3 regions of the Rhodoferax ferrireducens T118 genome follow, and region 3 is predicted to be linked to each of the others. Evidence: predicted binding sites of a transcription regulator. Region 3 holds the regulator's gene; each other region holds the start of a gene.
The links. The regulator NrdR, encoded in region 3, represses ribonucleotide reductase genes. The targets are predictions, from matches to a motif close to CACNANATNTNGTG.

Region 1: the regulator NrdR is predicted to act here: its motif matches at 2,639-2,652, upstream of RFER_RS16945 (ribonucleoside-diphosphate reductase subunit alpha).
Region 2: the regulator NrdR is predicted to act here: its motif matches at 2,505-2,518, upstream of RFER_RS01830 (ribonucleoside triphosphate reductase).

Annotation. Positions count from the first base shown of each region.
Region 1 covers NC_007908.1:3,713,288-3,718,108, reverse strand. The annotation lists gene RFER_RS16945 (ribonucleoside-diphosphate reductase subunit alpha) at 1-2,484, opposite strand, end outside; gene ampD (1,6-anhydro-N-acetylmuramyl-L-alanine amidase AmpD) at 2,721-3,332, opposite strand; gene RFER_RS16935 (sigma-54-dependent transcriptional regulator) at 3,319-4,770, opposite strand; gene RFER_RS16930 (sensor histidine kinase) at 4,749-4,821, opposite strand, start outside.
Region 2 covers NC_007908.1:372,226-377,046, reverse strand. The annotation lists gene RFER_RS01840 (anaerobic ribonucleoside-triphosphate reductase activating protein) at 1-312, opposite strand, end outside; gene nrdD (anaerobic ribonucleoside-triphosphate reductase) at 257-460, opposite strand; gene RFER_RS01830 (ribonucleoside triphosphate reductase) at 462-2,489, opposite strand; gene glnE (bifunctional [glutamate--ammonia ligase]-adenylyl-L-tyrosine phosphorylase/[glutamate--ammonia-ligase] adenylyltransferase) at 2,643-4,821, opposite strand, start outside.
Region 3 covers NC_007908.1:2,924,646-2,929,466, forward strand. The annotation lists gene RFER_RS13420 (lytic transglycosylase domain-containing protein) at 1-533, shown strand, start outside; ZMP/ZTP riboswitch at 580-711, shown strand; gene glyA (serine hydroxymethyltransferase) at 757-2,001, shown strand; gene nrdR (transcriptional regulator NrdR) at 2,127-2,576, shown strand; gene pilV (type IV pilus modification protein PilV) at 2,728-3,345, shown strand; gene RFER_RS13440 (PilW family protein) at 3,345-4,370, shown strand; gene RFER_RS13445 (pilus assembly PilX family protein) at 4,367-4,821, shown strand, end outside.

The DNA of each region.
Region 1 (4,821 bases), 790 kb from region 3:
ATCGGCCGGCACCCGGTCGATCGGATTCAAGGAACCATCAAAGTGTTTGAGGTCCATCACCATGACATCATCCCAAAGCCCCAGGCGCTTGAGGTCCTGCACCAGGTAGCTGTTGATGATGGTGAATTCACCCGACAGGTTGGACTTGACGGACAGATTGCCAAAGCAGGGTTCGATGGAGGCGTCAACACCGATGATGTTGGAGATGGTGGCCGTCGGTGCGATGGCGGTGCAGTTGGAGTTGCGCATGCCGTCCTTGGCAATCTTTTTACGCAGGGCTTCCCAATCCAGCGTGGAAGAGCGGTCCACTTCCACATAGCCACCACGTTCGCGCGCCAGCATGTCCAGCGTGTCGATCGGCAAAATGCCCTGGTCCCAAAGAGACCCCTTGTAACTGGTGTACTGACCCCGTTCACGCGCCAGCTCGGTGGACGCCCAATAGGCGTAATAGCAGATGGCTTCCATGGAGGTATCCGCAAATGCCACGGCCGCATCGCTGGCGTAGGGGATGCGCAGCTCATACAGACTGTCCTGGAACGCCATGACCCCCAAGCCCACCGGCCGATGCCGCATATTGGCGTCACGCGCCTTTTTCACGGCGTAGAAGTTGATGTCGATCACGTTGTCGAGCATGCGCATGGCGGTCGTGATCGTCTTTTGCAGCTTGGCATGATCGAGCACTTTGGCGCCGTCGGCCGAGCCTGCGGGAGCGTTCTTCAGGTGTTGCAGCAAGTTGACCGAGCCCAGATTACAGACTGCCGTCTCCGTGTCGCTGGTATTGAGGGTGATTTCGGTGCACAGGTTGCTGGAGTGAACCACCCCGACATGCTGTTGCGGCGAGCGGATATTGCAGGCGTCCTTGAACGTGATCCAGGGATGGCCGGTTTCAAACAGCATGGTGAGCATTTTTCGCCACAGGTCCGCCGCTTGCACCGTGCGCGCTGGCCTGATCTCGCCGCGTGCTGCTTTTTCTTCGTAAGCGACGTAGGCCTTTTCGAAGTCGGCGCCAAACTTGTCGTGCAGGTCCGGCACATTGTTTGGCGAGAACAGGGTCCATTGGCCTTTTTCCATGACACGACGCATGAACAGGTCGGGCACCCAGTTGGCCGTGTTCATGTCATGGGTGCGACGGCGGTCATCGCCGGTGTTTTTGCGCAACTCCAGGAACTCTTCAATGTCGAGATGCCAGGTTTCCAGATAGGTGCAAACCGCCCCTTTGCGCTTGCCGCCCTGATTGACCGCCACCGCCGTGTCGTTGACGACTTTCAGGAAGGGAACCACGCCTTGCGATTCGCCGTTGGTGCCCTTGATGTGCGCACCGAGGGCCCGCACCCGCGTCCAGTCGTTGCCCAGGCCGCCCGCGAACTTGGACAGCAGGGCGTTTTCTTTGATGGACTCATAAATACCGTCCAGATCGTCAGGCACGGTGGTCAGATAGCAGCTCGACAACTGCGAGCGCAAGGTGCCACTGTTGAACAGTGTGGGTGTGCTGGACATGAAATCGAAAGAAGACAGGACTTCGTAGAACTCGATGGCGCGCGCTTCGCGGTCGATCTCGCCCAGCGACAGACCCATGGCCACGCGCATGAAAAAAGCCTGTGGCAATTCAATGCGTGCCTTGCCCACGTGCAAAAAATAGCGGTCGTACAGGGTTTGCAGCCCCAGGTAATCAAACTTCAGATCGCGTTCGGCCTTCAGCGCGGCTCCCAGTCGTTGCAGGTCAAACTGCTGCAGCCGTTCGTCGAGCAATTCGTGGTCAATTCCCTTTTTGATAAATTGGGGAAAGTAATCGACATAGGCTTGTGCCATGTCGGCCTGCACCACATCCCGGCCCAGGACTTCGTTGGCGATAGTGTGAAACAACAAACGGGCGGTGGCATAGGTGTAATCGGGGTCCTTCTCGATCAGCGTGCGTGCAGCCAGGATGGAGGCCTTGTACACCTCCTCCATCGGGACGCCGTCGTACAGGTTGCGCATCGTCTCTGCCAGGATCGGCTCAGGCTTGATGTCGGCACCCAAGCCGGCGCAGGCCGACTCGATGATGCCTTTTAGGCGCGCCAGGTCAAGCACGATGCGCCCACCCTTGTCCACGACATGCAACAGGGGTGCTGTGGCTGCTGTGGCGATCAATTGTTGGGCCCGCTCCTGCGTGCGCTTTTCCCGATACAGAACATAGGCACGAGCCACTTCATGATGACCACCACGCATCAAGCCCAGCTCCACCTGGTCCTGCACATCCTCGATGTGAAACGTGCCCCCGGCCGGACGCGAGCGCATCAGGGCGTGGATCACACCCTGCGTCAAGCCGTCGACCGATTCACGCACGCTGGCCGAGGCGGCACCTTGTGTGCCATGCACCGCCAGAAAAGCCTTCATCATGGCAACGGCGATCTTGTTGGGCTCAAAAGGCACCACCGCGCCGTTACGGCGGATGATCTGGTACTGGCTCAGTGAATGGGCCGCGGTGTCGTCGATGCCGTCCATACGGTGCACGGCAGGAACATCGGAGTGGCGGGCGGGTGATGGGTTTGAAACAGTCTGCATTTTGTCCTCGTCTGTCACTGTGTTTTAGGTGGGGGCGGTGCCTCAGTGGGCAGAACCTGATCCCGAGATATAGGTTTGCTTCGGTTTTGCAGAACACTATATATAGGGGTAACGTCATCATAAACCACTACCGGTAGTGGTCATGTGAAAAGACCCTACTTAATTGAGGACAATAATCAGCAAAGACTTTTCAGTAAAACACTGGCTGGGAAAAATTTGGAGGACAAGCCCAACGCCTGCTGCAGCAGGGCCCAGTCGAAGCCACTTCCCGGGTCGGTTTTCCGTCCTGGTGCGATATGTTCGTGTCCGGCAACCTGTGTGATGGGGTAGCGTTGGAGAATGGCCGCGCACAGGCTCACCAGTGTTTCGTATTGACGTTCATCGAAGGGGGCGTCGTCAACCCCCTCCAGCTCGATGCCAATGGCGTTGTTATTGCAATCGCTGCGTCCCCGGTAACTCGACACGCCCGCATGCCAGGCGCGCTGGTCGCAACTGACAAACTGCTGCAGTTCACCCTGGCGACGGATGTAAAAGTGGGACGACACCTGCATGCCCTCGATCCGTTTGAAGTAGGGATGTGCGTTCCAGTCCAGCTGGTTGGTAAACAGGCGCTGTACCTCGTCACCGCCATACTGGCCAGGGGGCAGACTGATGCAATGCAGCACGATCAGGTCAATCTCGGCCTGACTCGGCCGGGGGCCGTAATTGGGTGAGGTCAGTCGACCCGCAAATTGGTACCAACCCTCGCGCCAAAGCGGCGAATCGTCCTGTGCCTTAAAGGGACTCATCGGACAATTCGCCGCTGTGCGGGGTAACAATATTCAATCTGGCAATGCGATAACCCATTTGGCGCTGGCTCAAACCGAGCCGGGCCGCTGCGGCGGTGCGATTGAAGCCGGTTTCACGCAGAGCCTGAATCAGGATGTCGCGTTCCTGAGTGTCGAGATGGCTTTGCAAGTCGCTGGGGATGGTGGTTTGATCATCGTCCAGCGGTGTCGGGCCGCTATCCAGAAAAGAGGCGTCCTGGGTCAGCGGCTGCCGAGCGGTGAGTTCAAGCTGGAGTTCATCGCCGTCACTCAAGGCGACGGCGCGCTGCAACAGATTCTCCAGCTCGCGCACGTTGCCGGGCAGCGGGTCTTGGGAGAGCTGTTCAAGTCCCGCTTTGGAGAGTGTCGGCACCGGAATGCCCGCCTCAAACGCGATCCGGCGCAGCAAGGTCTGGCACAGCGCAGGCAAGTCTTCCCGGCGTTCGCGCAATGGTGCAATCTCAATTTCAATGACATCCAGACGGTAATACAAATCCTGCCGAAAGCGGCCCGCCAACACTTCCAGACTCAGGTCTTTGTGCGTGGCGCTGATGATGCGGACATCGACCGGTTCTTCCTGGGACGACCCGATCGGGCGGATACAACGCTCCTGGATGGCCCGCAGCAACTTTGACTGCATCGACAGGGGCAGGTCGCCAATTTCATCGAGAAACAAGGTGCCACCGCTTGCGGCCTGGAAGAAGCCAACGCGGTCCTGGGTTGATCCTGTGTAGGCGCCTTTCTTTGAGCCAAAAAATTCGGCTTCGAGCAGACTCTCGGGAATCGCGCTGCAGTTCACCGCGACCCAGGCGCTGCCGGTGCGGTGACTGTTGGCATGAATGGCACGCGCCACCAGTTCCTTGCCGGTGCCGGACTCGCCATGCACCAACACGGGTGCCATGCTGCGTGCCACCTTGACGATGCGCTCCTTGACCCGCCTCATGCTGTCTGATTCCCCCACCAGCCGCTGCAACACGGCATCGCTGCTCTCAGGGAGTGGCGAGCCGGCGCGACCGACCGCGGTTGGCCGCGGAGCCGGGTCTTGCACGGCAGAGGCGATGACGGATCGAAACTGCTTGAGATCAACCGGCTTGGTCAGATAGTCAAACGCGCCCGTCTTGAGTGACTCGACGGCATTTTCTGCCGAGCCATAGGCTGTGATGACGACGCATCGCTCCGGGCGCTGTTGCGCCCGCAGTTGCTGGATCAGTTCCAGGCCCAGACCATCAGGCAGGCGCATGTCGGTAATCACAACGTCAAAGCGGCGCTCGCCCAGATGCTGCAAGGCCTCAGCCAGGTTGCCGGCTGTTTCCACCCTGTAACCCTCGCGCAACAGTGTCAACTCGTACAGCGTGCGCAAGTCGGGCTCGTCATCGACGACCAGAATCCGGGCATTGCTCAGCGTTGTGTTTGATGCCATGGTGTGTCCGGTGTGTGCTTGTGGGTCATCTGGGCGCTGCTCGTTGCGGAC
Region 2 (4,821 bases), 2.2 Mb from region 3:
GCCACCGCTGAAGACGACGGCATCAATCAGCCCGACACGCCGCTTCAATAAGGCAAGCACGGCGCTCCATGACACCAGGCTGCTGCCGGTGCGTGGCTGCAGATGCGGGTTGTGGCAGTAGCCGCAGCGCCACGGGCAACCTTGGACAAATACCACGGCGGCGAGTTTGCCGGGATAGTCGGTAGCGCTGAACGGTGTGATGCCGCCTACTTTGAGGGTGAGCGCTGGCGCGCCGGCCGCCAACGCATCGACCCGATCAGGCGTCGGGCTGACTCGGGCTGCAGCAGCGCTCGTCAAAGTAAGTGCGCTCATGGAACTCGCCTTTTTTGCCGGTGTTGAAGGACGACATGGGGCGGTGGTAGCCCATCACGCGGGTCCACACCTCGCAGCGCTGGCGTTCGTCGTCGCGCAGTACGACAGCTTGGGGGGTCAGCAATTGTTGTTCGCTTAGATCGGTCATGTCAGTCTCCTTGGGTATTGGTTTCGAGTTGTTTGCGCGAAATGAGGTCGGCGTCGCATTTGGGGCAAAAGTCATGCCGTCCGCCCAGGTAGCCATGTTTCGGGCAGATCGAAAAGGTGGGCGTCACGGTGATGTAGGGCAGGTGAAAACGCGACAGCGAACGCTTGACCAGTTGGCGGCAGGCCTCGGCGCTGCTCAGGGGCTCGGTCATGTACAGGTGCAAGACGGTGCCGCCGGTGTACTTGCGCTGCAGATCGTCCTGCAGTTCCAGCGCCTCAAACGGATCGTCGGTAAAGCCCACCGGCAGTTGGCTGGAGTTGGTGTAGTAGGGCATGTCCTTGGTGCCCGCCTGCAGGATGTCCGGGAACTGTTTGGCGTCTTCCTTGGCAAAGCGGTAGGTCGTGCCTTCGGCCGGTGTCGCCTCCAGGTTGTACATGTGGCCGGTCTGGTCCTGGAATTCGAGCATGCGGGCGCGCACATGGTCGAGCAGGCGCACCGCAAAAGCGTGACCCCACTCGCCGCTGATGTCGTACTTGTCCTGCGTGAAGTTGCGGATCATCTCGTTGATACCGTTCACCCCCAGCGTGGAGAAGTGGTTGCGCAGCGTGCCCAGGTAGCGCTTGGTGTAGGGGAACAGGCCGTTGTCCATGTGGCGCTGGATCACCTTGCGCTTGATCTCCAGGCTGTCGCGGCCGAGTTCCAGCAGGGCGTCAAGCGCCGCCAGCATGGCCGCTTCGTCGCCGCGGTGCAGATACCCCAAGCGCGCGCAGTTGATCGTGACCACGCCGAGCGAGCCGGTCTGCTCGGCCGAGCCGAACAGGCCGTTGCCGCGCTTGAGCAGCTCGCGCAGGTCCAGCTGCAGGCGACAGCACATGGAGCGGATCATGTTGGGCTTGAGTTCCGAATTGATGAAATTCTGGAAGTAGGGCAAACCGTATTTGGCGGTCATTTCGAACAGCAGCTCCGCATTGGTGCTGTACCAGTCAAAGTCTTCGGTGATGTTGTAGGTCGGAATCGGGAAGGTAAACACCCTCCCCTTGGCATCCCCGGCCATCATGATTTCAATGTAGGCACGGTTGATCATGTCCATCTCAGGCTGCAGTTCACCGTAGCTGAACGCCATCTCCTTTCCCGCAATCACGGGAATTTGCTCGCGCAAGTCTTGCGGACAGACCCAGTCAAAGGTCAGGTTGGTAAAAGGCGTTTGCGTGCCCCAGCGCGAGGGCACATTGAGGTTGTAGATCAGCTCTTGCAGGCTCTGGCGGACCTCGTCGTAGCTCAGTTTGTCCTGCCGGACGTAAGGTGCCATGTAGGTGTCGAAGGAACTGAAGGCTTGCGCCCCGGCCCACTCATTTTGCAGCGTGCCCAGGAAGTTGACGATCTGTCCGACCGCGCTCGACAGGTGCTTCGGGGGCCCCGATTCGACCTTGCCCGGCACGCCATTCAGGCCTTCATGCAGCAGCGTGCGCAGCGACCAGCCCGCACAATAACCGGCGAGCATGTCCAGGTCGTGAATGTGGATCGCCGCACTGCGGTGCGCGGCGCCGACTTCGGGCGGGTAGACGTGATTGAGCCAGTAATTGGCAATGACCTTGCCCGAGACGTTGAGGATCAGTCCACCGAGCGAGTAGCCCTGGTTGGCATTGGCGTTGACGCGCCAGTCCAACTGCTGCAGGTACTCGTTCATGCTCGACTCGACATCAACCAGGGTTTTGCGATCGCTGCGCAATTTGTGGTGCTGCTCGCGATAAACGATGTAGGCGCGCAGCGTCTTGGGGTAACCGGCGTCAAACAGGGCAGATTCGACCGCGTCCTGAATCTGCTCAATGTGCGGGGTGACTTGACCGTGTACCTTGATTTTTGGAAGCACCAGGTAGTGGGTCAGTCGCTGCGCCTCGGTATCGTCAAACTCACCGCTGACCTGGGCGGCGCGTGCCAGGGCGTGGGCTATTTTGGCGCCGTCAAACGGCTTGATGCCACCGTCGCGTTTGATGATGTGGCTGAAAACGGGTGGCTTTGTTGCGCTCATCTTGTTCCCTTTGAACACTATAGGTAGTGTGGAACAGGATATTAACCACTAAATGTAGCGTTTGGATAGATTTGACCCTGTCAAGAGAATCTTTCTGTCTGCGGTTGATCCAAATCAGCAAATGGGCAAACCCGGACCCAGCCAGGCCGGGACTCAAGGGAGCGCGGCGCCGAACACCGCGTGCCACAGCGCCAGCACCGCATCGCGCTCGGCCTGCAGTTGCGGCAGACGAACCTGGTAGGGCTCATCATTCAAGCGTGCGCGGTGCTGCACCTGGCGCAGGGTACGGTAGGCGCTGGCCGCCGCATGGCCGACACCGACGGGCAACAGGCCCATCACTTCCGCGCGCTCAAGCAGGGCAATGTTGCCCAAGTTGTCAAGCAACTCGGGTAGCTGCGCCGACTGCGACAACACCAGATACTGCATGACGAATTCCGCATCGATCATGCCGCCGGGGCTGTACTTGACGTCAAAATACCCCTCTTTGCCAGCATGGGCGTCGCGCAGCCGCTCCCGCATCGCCTTGATTTCTGTTTTCAGGCCCTCTGCCTGGCGCGGCGCGGAGATGACCGATTTGCGAATGACATCAAAACGCTGGCGCAGCGTGTCGTCGCCCAGCACAAACCGGGCCCGCGTCATGGCCTGGTGCTCCCAGGTCCAGGCAGTGTTAGAGCCACGCTGCTGCTGGTAGTTGGCGTAGGCGTCAAAGCTGGTGATCAAGAGCCCGGCGTTGCCGTTGGGGCGCAACGCGGTGTCTATCTCGTACAGGTCGCCCTCGCCGGTTTTAACCGTCAGCCAGTTGATCAATTTGCGCACCAGGCTGGCATAGACTTCCGGAGCGCGCTCATCATCGTCGTCAAAGACGAACACAAGGTCCAGATCGCTGCCATAGCCAAGTTCCTTGCCGCCGAGCTTGCCGTAGGCGATGATGGCAAATTGTGGTGTTTCCCGGTGCCTGTTTTTCAGGCGACTCCAGCACCAGCGGGTGGTCACGCGCAGGACCGCCTCAGCGAGTGAACTCAAGTCATCAGCGACCGCCTCGACCGTCAACTTGCCTTCCACATCACGCGCCAGGGTACGAAACACCTCGGCGTGATGCGCGCGGCGCAGCAAATTGAGCAGGGTTTCGTCATCGTCTTCGCCGGTGCCCGCCAGCGCGGCACGTCGGTGATCGAGTTCATGCTCGAAATCGCTGGCAGAGAAGCGCTCATCCAGGAAGTCGGCGCTGGCCAACTCATCGATCACACCCGGGTGCAGCAGCAAATAGCGCGCCGGCCAGCGCGCCGCATCGAGCAGGCGCAGCAAGCGCTCGTGCACGTTGGGTCGCTCCAGCAACAGGGCCAGGTAGCTTTCACGCCGTAACAGCGGCTCCATCCAGTCCACCAGGCGTACGGCAGCGGCTTCGGTTGCTCGGCCTTCGCGCACCCACTGGGCGGTGCGCGCAATGAGACGCAGCAGCCGGGTGCGCGATTCTTCTTTCAAAGCCAGCACCCGCGGGTGCTCGCGCCAGTTGGCCACCCGCTGGCGGAACTGATCAGCCAGTTGTTCAAGCACTTCGTCAAAGCCGGGTGCGGCGGCCGACTTGGCGCCATTGCCCCCGTTGCAGCCCTTGCAGCTCTGATCCGCCCCGCCGCCGAGCAGTTTGTCAAATTCTTCGGCCACCACTTCGCGGTGCGCGTCGAGCTGGTGCAAGAGCTGGCACGCGGTGGCAAAACCCAGGGTGCTGGCGATCCAGGTCAGATCCTGGTCCTGCGTGGGCAACACATGGGTTTGCTGGTCGTCCAGGTACTGAATCCGGTGCTCGACCTGGCGCAAAAAGACATAGGCATCGGCCAGTGCCTGCGCCGTGTTTTTCGGCATCAGTCCCGCTTTGACCAGCCGCGGCAGCGCTCTCAGCGTGGCACGCGTTCTGAGCTCGGGAAATTGCCCACCGCGCACCACCTGCAGTAATTGAACAATGAACTCGATTTCACGAATGCCGCCACGCGACAGCTTGACGTCGTTGGCCCGCTCCGGGTGCCCGGCGCTGCGTTTGCTGGCATGTTCGCGAATCTGCCGGTGCAGCACGCGCAACGCATCAAACACGCTGTAGTCAAGATAGCGCCGGAACACAAACGGCATCACCACGTTACGCAACGCCAGGGTCGAGCCGTCCGCCACACAGCCCAGCGGGGCCACGACCCGGCTCTTGAGCCAGGCAAATCGTTCCCACTCCCGGCCCTGCACATGCAGGTATTGTTCCAGCGCGTCCAACGACACGGCAGGTGGCCCTGAATTGCCGTTGGGTCGCAGCGCCAGATCAACCCGAAACACAAAGCCGTGCTCCGTGGTG
Region 3 (4,821 bases):
CCAAGCAACAAGCCGCGGTTGCTTTTTGGCTCAGTAAAAAATACCGCGTGGCCCCGGAGCCCCTGAGTGCCCTGGTGGCTGAGGCCTACAAGATCAGCCAGCACAGCAATCTCGATCCCACGCTGATCCTGGCCGTCATGGCGGTTGAATCCGGCTTTAACCCCTTTGCCCAAAGCCCGGTGGGCGCGCAAGGCCTGATGCAGGTCATGACCCATGTCCACAAAGACAAGTACGAGAACTTTGGTGGCCAGTTTGCCGCCTTTGATCCTCTGACCAACCTGCGCGTCGGGGTCAAGGTGCTGCAAGAATGCATCCAGCGTGCCGGCTCCATGGAAGGTGGTCTGCGTTATTACGTGGGAGCTGCCAATATAGAAGATGATGGCGGCTACGCCGGCAAGGTCATGGCCGAGCACACGCGTCTGCAAATGGTGGCAAAAGGCCGCACCGTGCCAATTTTCCGACCCCAGGTCGCGCCTGCACCAGCACCGCGCGCGGCTGAGAACGAGACAGTGGCCGCTGTGTTCAATTCCTGATACACGTGGCTGGCTTGACCAGATGATGCGTCACGTCAGTTAAACTCGGGTGGCACGCGACTGGCGATAGGCTCTCAACCCGGCAAGGGCGTGAGACGCTGAAGTGGGAACACCACGGGGGAGCGTGCCGCATTGCCAATGTGGCAACTGTGTTTAGCCGTTCGCCTGGGCAGCCCTGGGATCAAATGCATGACCCCCAGGCCCGTCGTCTTCAAGGACTGCCATGTACAACCGTAACATCCTCATCGAACAAACCGACCCCGAAATTTTTGCCGCTATTGCAGCGGAAAACGCCCGCCAGGAACAGCACATCGAGCTGATCGCCAGCGAAAACTACGCCTCACCCGCCGTCATGGCCGCGCAGGGCACGCAACTGACTAATAAGTATGCTGAAGGCTACCCCGGCAAACGCTACTACGGCGGTTGCGAGTTTGTGGACATTGCCGAGCAACTGGCCATTGACCGCGTCAAGCAAATCTTTGGCGCCGATGCCGCCAACGTGCAACCCCATTGCGGCGCGTCCGCCAACGAGGCGGTGTTTCTGGCCTTTTTGAAACCCGGCGATACCATCATGGGCATGAGCCTGGCTGAAGGCGGCCACCTGACGCACGGCATGGCACTGAACATGAGTGGCAAGTGGTTCAACGTCGTCAGCTACGGCCTGAACGACAAGGAAGAGATTGACTACGACGCCATGGAGCGAAAAGCCCATGAGTCCAAACCCAAACTGATCATCGCCGGTGCCTCCGCCTACAGCCTGCGCATCGACTTTGCTCGCTTTGCCAAGGTCGCCAAAGACGTGGGCGCCATCTTTATGGTGGACATGGCGCACTACGCCGGCCTGATTGCCGCCGGCATCTACCCCAACCCCGTGCCACACGCTGACGTGGTGACCAGCACCACCCACAAAAGCCTGCGCGGCCCGCGAGGCGGCATCATTTTGATGAAAGCGCAGCACGAGAAAGCCATCAACAGCGCCATCTTCCCCGGCCTGCAAGGTGGCCCGCTGATGCATGTGATTGCGGCCAAGGCGGTGGCGTTCAAAGAAGCGCTACAGCCCGAGTTCAAGGTCTATCAGCAACAAGTGTTGACCAACGCCCGCGTCGTGGCTGAAACGCTGGTGTCGCGCGGCCTGCGCATTGTGAGTGGCCGCACTGAAAGCCACGTCATGCTGGTCGATCTGCGCTCCAAAAGCATCACTGGCAAAGAAGCTGAAGCGGTACTGGGCAGCGCCCACATGACCATCAACAAAAATGCCATCCCCAATGACCCTGAAAAACCCATGGTCACCAGCGGCGTGCGCATCGGTACCCCGGCCATGACGACCCGCGGCTTCAAGGACGAAGAAGCCCGCATTACTGCAAATTTGATAGCAGATGTACTAGATAATCCGAGGGATAGCGCCAATATTGATGCAGTACGCGCCAAGGTCAACGCACTAACCAAACGCTTCCCTGTTTATGGATAATTGCGGGACAGACCGCAGTTACACACAGTGAACAAGCTCTGTCCCCAACACTTCATGGATGTCCAGATTGCGGGACAGACCGCAGTTACACGCAGTGAACTTGTCTCTTCCTCGACTGACCAAGTATGAAATGCCCCTTCTGCAGTCACTCGGAAACCCAGGTGGTGGAAACCCGGATTTCTGAAGATGGGGACTCCATTCGGCGCCGGCGCCAATGCGCCTCGTGTCAAAAACGCTTTACCACTTATGAGCGTCCCGACGTTGCCTTTCCGGCCATTGTCAAAAAAGATGGCCGGCGCATTGAATACGAGCGTGCCAAACTACTCGCCTCCATGACACTGGCGCTACGCAAGCGCCCCGTGAGCACCGAGCAGGTGGATGGCGCCGTGGAGCGCATTGAAGAAAAGCTTCTCATGCAAGGGGTGCGCGAGTTGCCCTCAGCCCGCCTGGGCGAACTCGTGATGCGCGAGCTCAAGAAGCTCGACAAAGTGGCCTATGTGCGCTTTGCCAGCGTGTACCGCAGCTTTGAGGATATTGACGAGTTCAAGACGCTGGTGGATGAAGTGCGGCGGTAGGCGCAAACAGCCAACGTGATTCCTGGTGAAAGGAGGGAGACTGGCCCAACTGGCACCAGGCACCCGACAAAACCGACAGCCGGTTGAAGTTGCCTGACATGCGGCATGCACGCACATTGAAGTTCAAACCAAAGCTTTTTACACTTTGGGCATGGATACCCAAACCACCTGTCCTTGTGCAACACCCATTCGCCGCCCTGCACCCAATCGAGCGCAGGGCGGTTTTTCCATTGTTGAGGTGCTGGTTGCCATCATTATTCTGAGCGTGGGCATGCTGGGCGCGGTCGGCATGCAGGCAACAGCCATGCAATCCAACAAGGAAGCCCGCAATCAAGCGGCAGCCACTACTTTTGCCCGTGAACTTGCCGAGAAGATGCGGGGCAACCATACAGTCGCCATCAAGGCTGATTCCGCTGAGAATCCCTATATTTTTGATGCAACCCTGAACATCAACGACACCATCCCAACCCCAACCGTTAACTGCTTCTTAGACGGGTGCCCAACCGTCAAAGACGCCGCAACCTGGGATGTTGCGGACTGGCAGGGACGCGTCCAGGCCACACTCCCCACCCCCAGGGTCAAGGTCTGTTTTGACCAGACGCCTTTTGACAGCGCAGGAAAACCCCAGTGGGACTGCACAGACGACGGAGATATTGCCGTTCTGAAAATGAGTTGGACAAGAAAAAATACAGCCGGAACGCTTGAATTTGCCGGAAGTACCGGCATACCGGTCGTCGTTGTGCCACTGACCGCAGGAAGCTCCGAATGATGCCACGCCGCCTTCCCACTACAGGCCGCAAGCAGCGCGGCTTGACGCTGGTTGAGTTACTGGTCGCCCTCGGTCTGGGTCTGCTGGTCGTGGTCATTGCCGCAACGGCTCTTTTGCTGGGCCAGCAAGGCTACCGCAGCGTCGACACCACCACCCAGCTGCGGGACCGGGAGCGTTTTGCCGCTGACCTGCTGGCACGCGTCATTATTCAAACGGGTTATCAGGACCTGGGGGCTGGCAGTGTTTCCCTGCGCTCAACAGCCAAACTTCTTGGCAATGATCCAGAGCCCGATATTTATGGCTGGAACAACGCGATTTACAAAGATCCTGACGACCTGGTCCTGAGTACCAGCACCAAGATCACTAACGGCAACAGACCTGGCGCATGCACGGTCAATGACACTTCCTGCAAGAACGGCAGCGACGTTCTGGTGGTGCGCTACCAAGGCGTGAACTCGCCAACCGATGCCACCAAGCCCGACAACACCATGATCAATTGCATGGGACTTGGGGAGGCCGGCTTAACGAACGGGGATCTCAACGATCGTGCAAGCAGTATTTTCCATGTCACACGAGGCACCAATGGCGAACCGTCCCTCTCGTGCTCTTACTACAATTTTGCGACCGGTGCCTGGGTCGCATCCCAACCCATGATTGAGGGGGTTGAGTCTTTTCAGGTGCTGTTTGGCACCGACGGCGTCACCCCCTTGACCGCGGCCAGCGCTGCCGCCACACAAGACACCGTCGCGGATCGCTGGCTGCGCGCCGACCAGTTGACTGTCGCCGGCAACACCGCAGCCACACGCGAGAACTGGCGCCGGGTGCGGGCGGTGCGCGTCGGCCTGGTGCTACGGGGGCCTGTGGGCTCGGCTGAGCAGGCGTATGCAGACCCTTTCACGCCGCTGGGCCCAAAGTATGCCAGCCCCGATGACACAGGCTCCAGTCTGTCGGTGGCGGCGGACCGCCGCCTGCGGCTGCAAAGTACTTTTACCGTGCATTTACGCAACGACCTGACGCTCCGATGAAGTACCCACCTCTAGCATTCTTTCGCAGCGCGACAGTACGTGTGCGCAGCAAGCAGCGCGGATTTTCCCTCATCACCACGCTGATACTGCTCATCGTGGTCACGGTGCTGGGTATCGGCGCGAGCCAGATGGTGTTGCTGTCCGAGCGCGCGACCCGGTTTGACCGCGACACGCAAATCGCTTTTCAGGCGGCAGAAGCCGCACTGATTGACGCGGAATTCGATATCCGCGGCCCCAACACATCGACCACCCAGCGTGTGGCCTCATTTTCAGCCAGCAGCGAGCTTGGTTTTATGGACGGTTGCGGCACCGGTGCCTCGCTGGGCTTGTGTTTGCCCGCGGCCGATGGTCAAAAGCCGATCTGGTATTCCGTGGATTTCACCGACGAGAGCAGCAGCGCCAAAACCGTGAAATTTGGTGACTTCACTGGCCGAACCTTTGCCACCGGAAC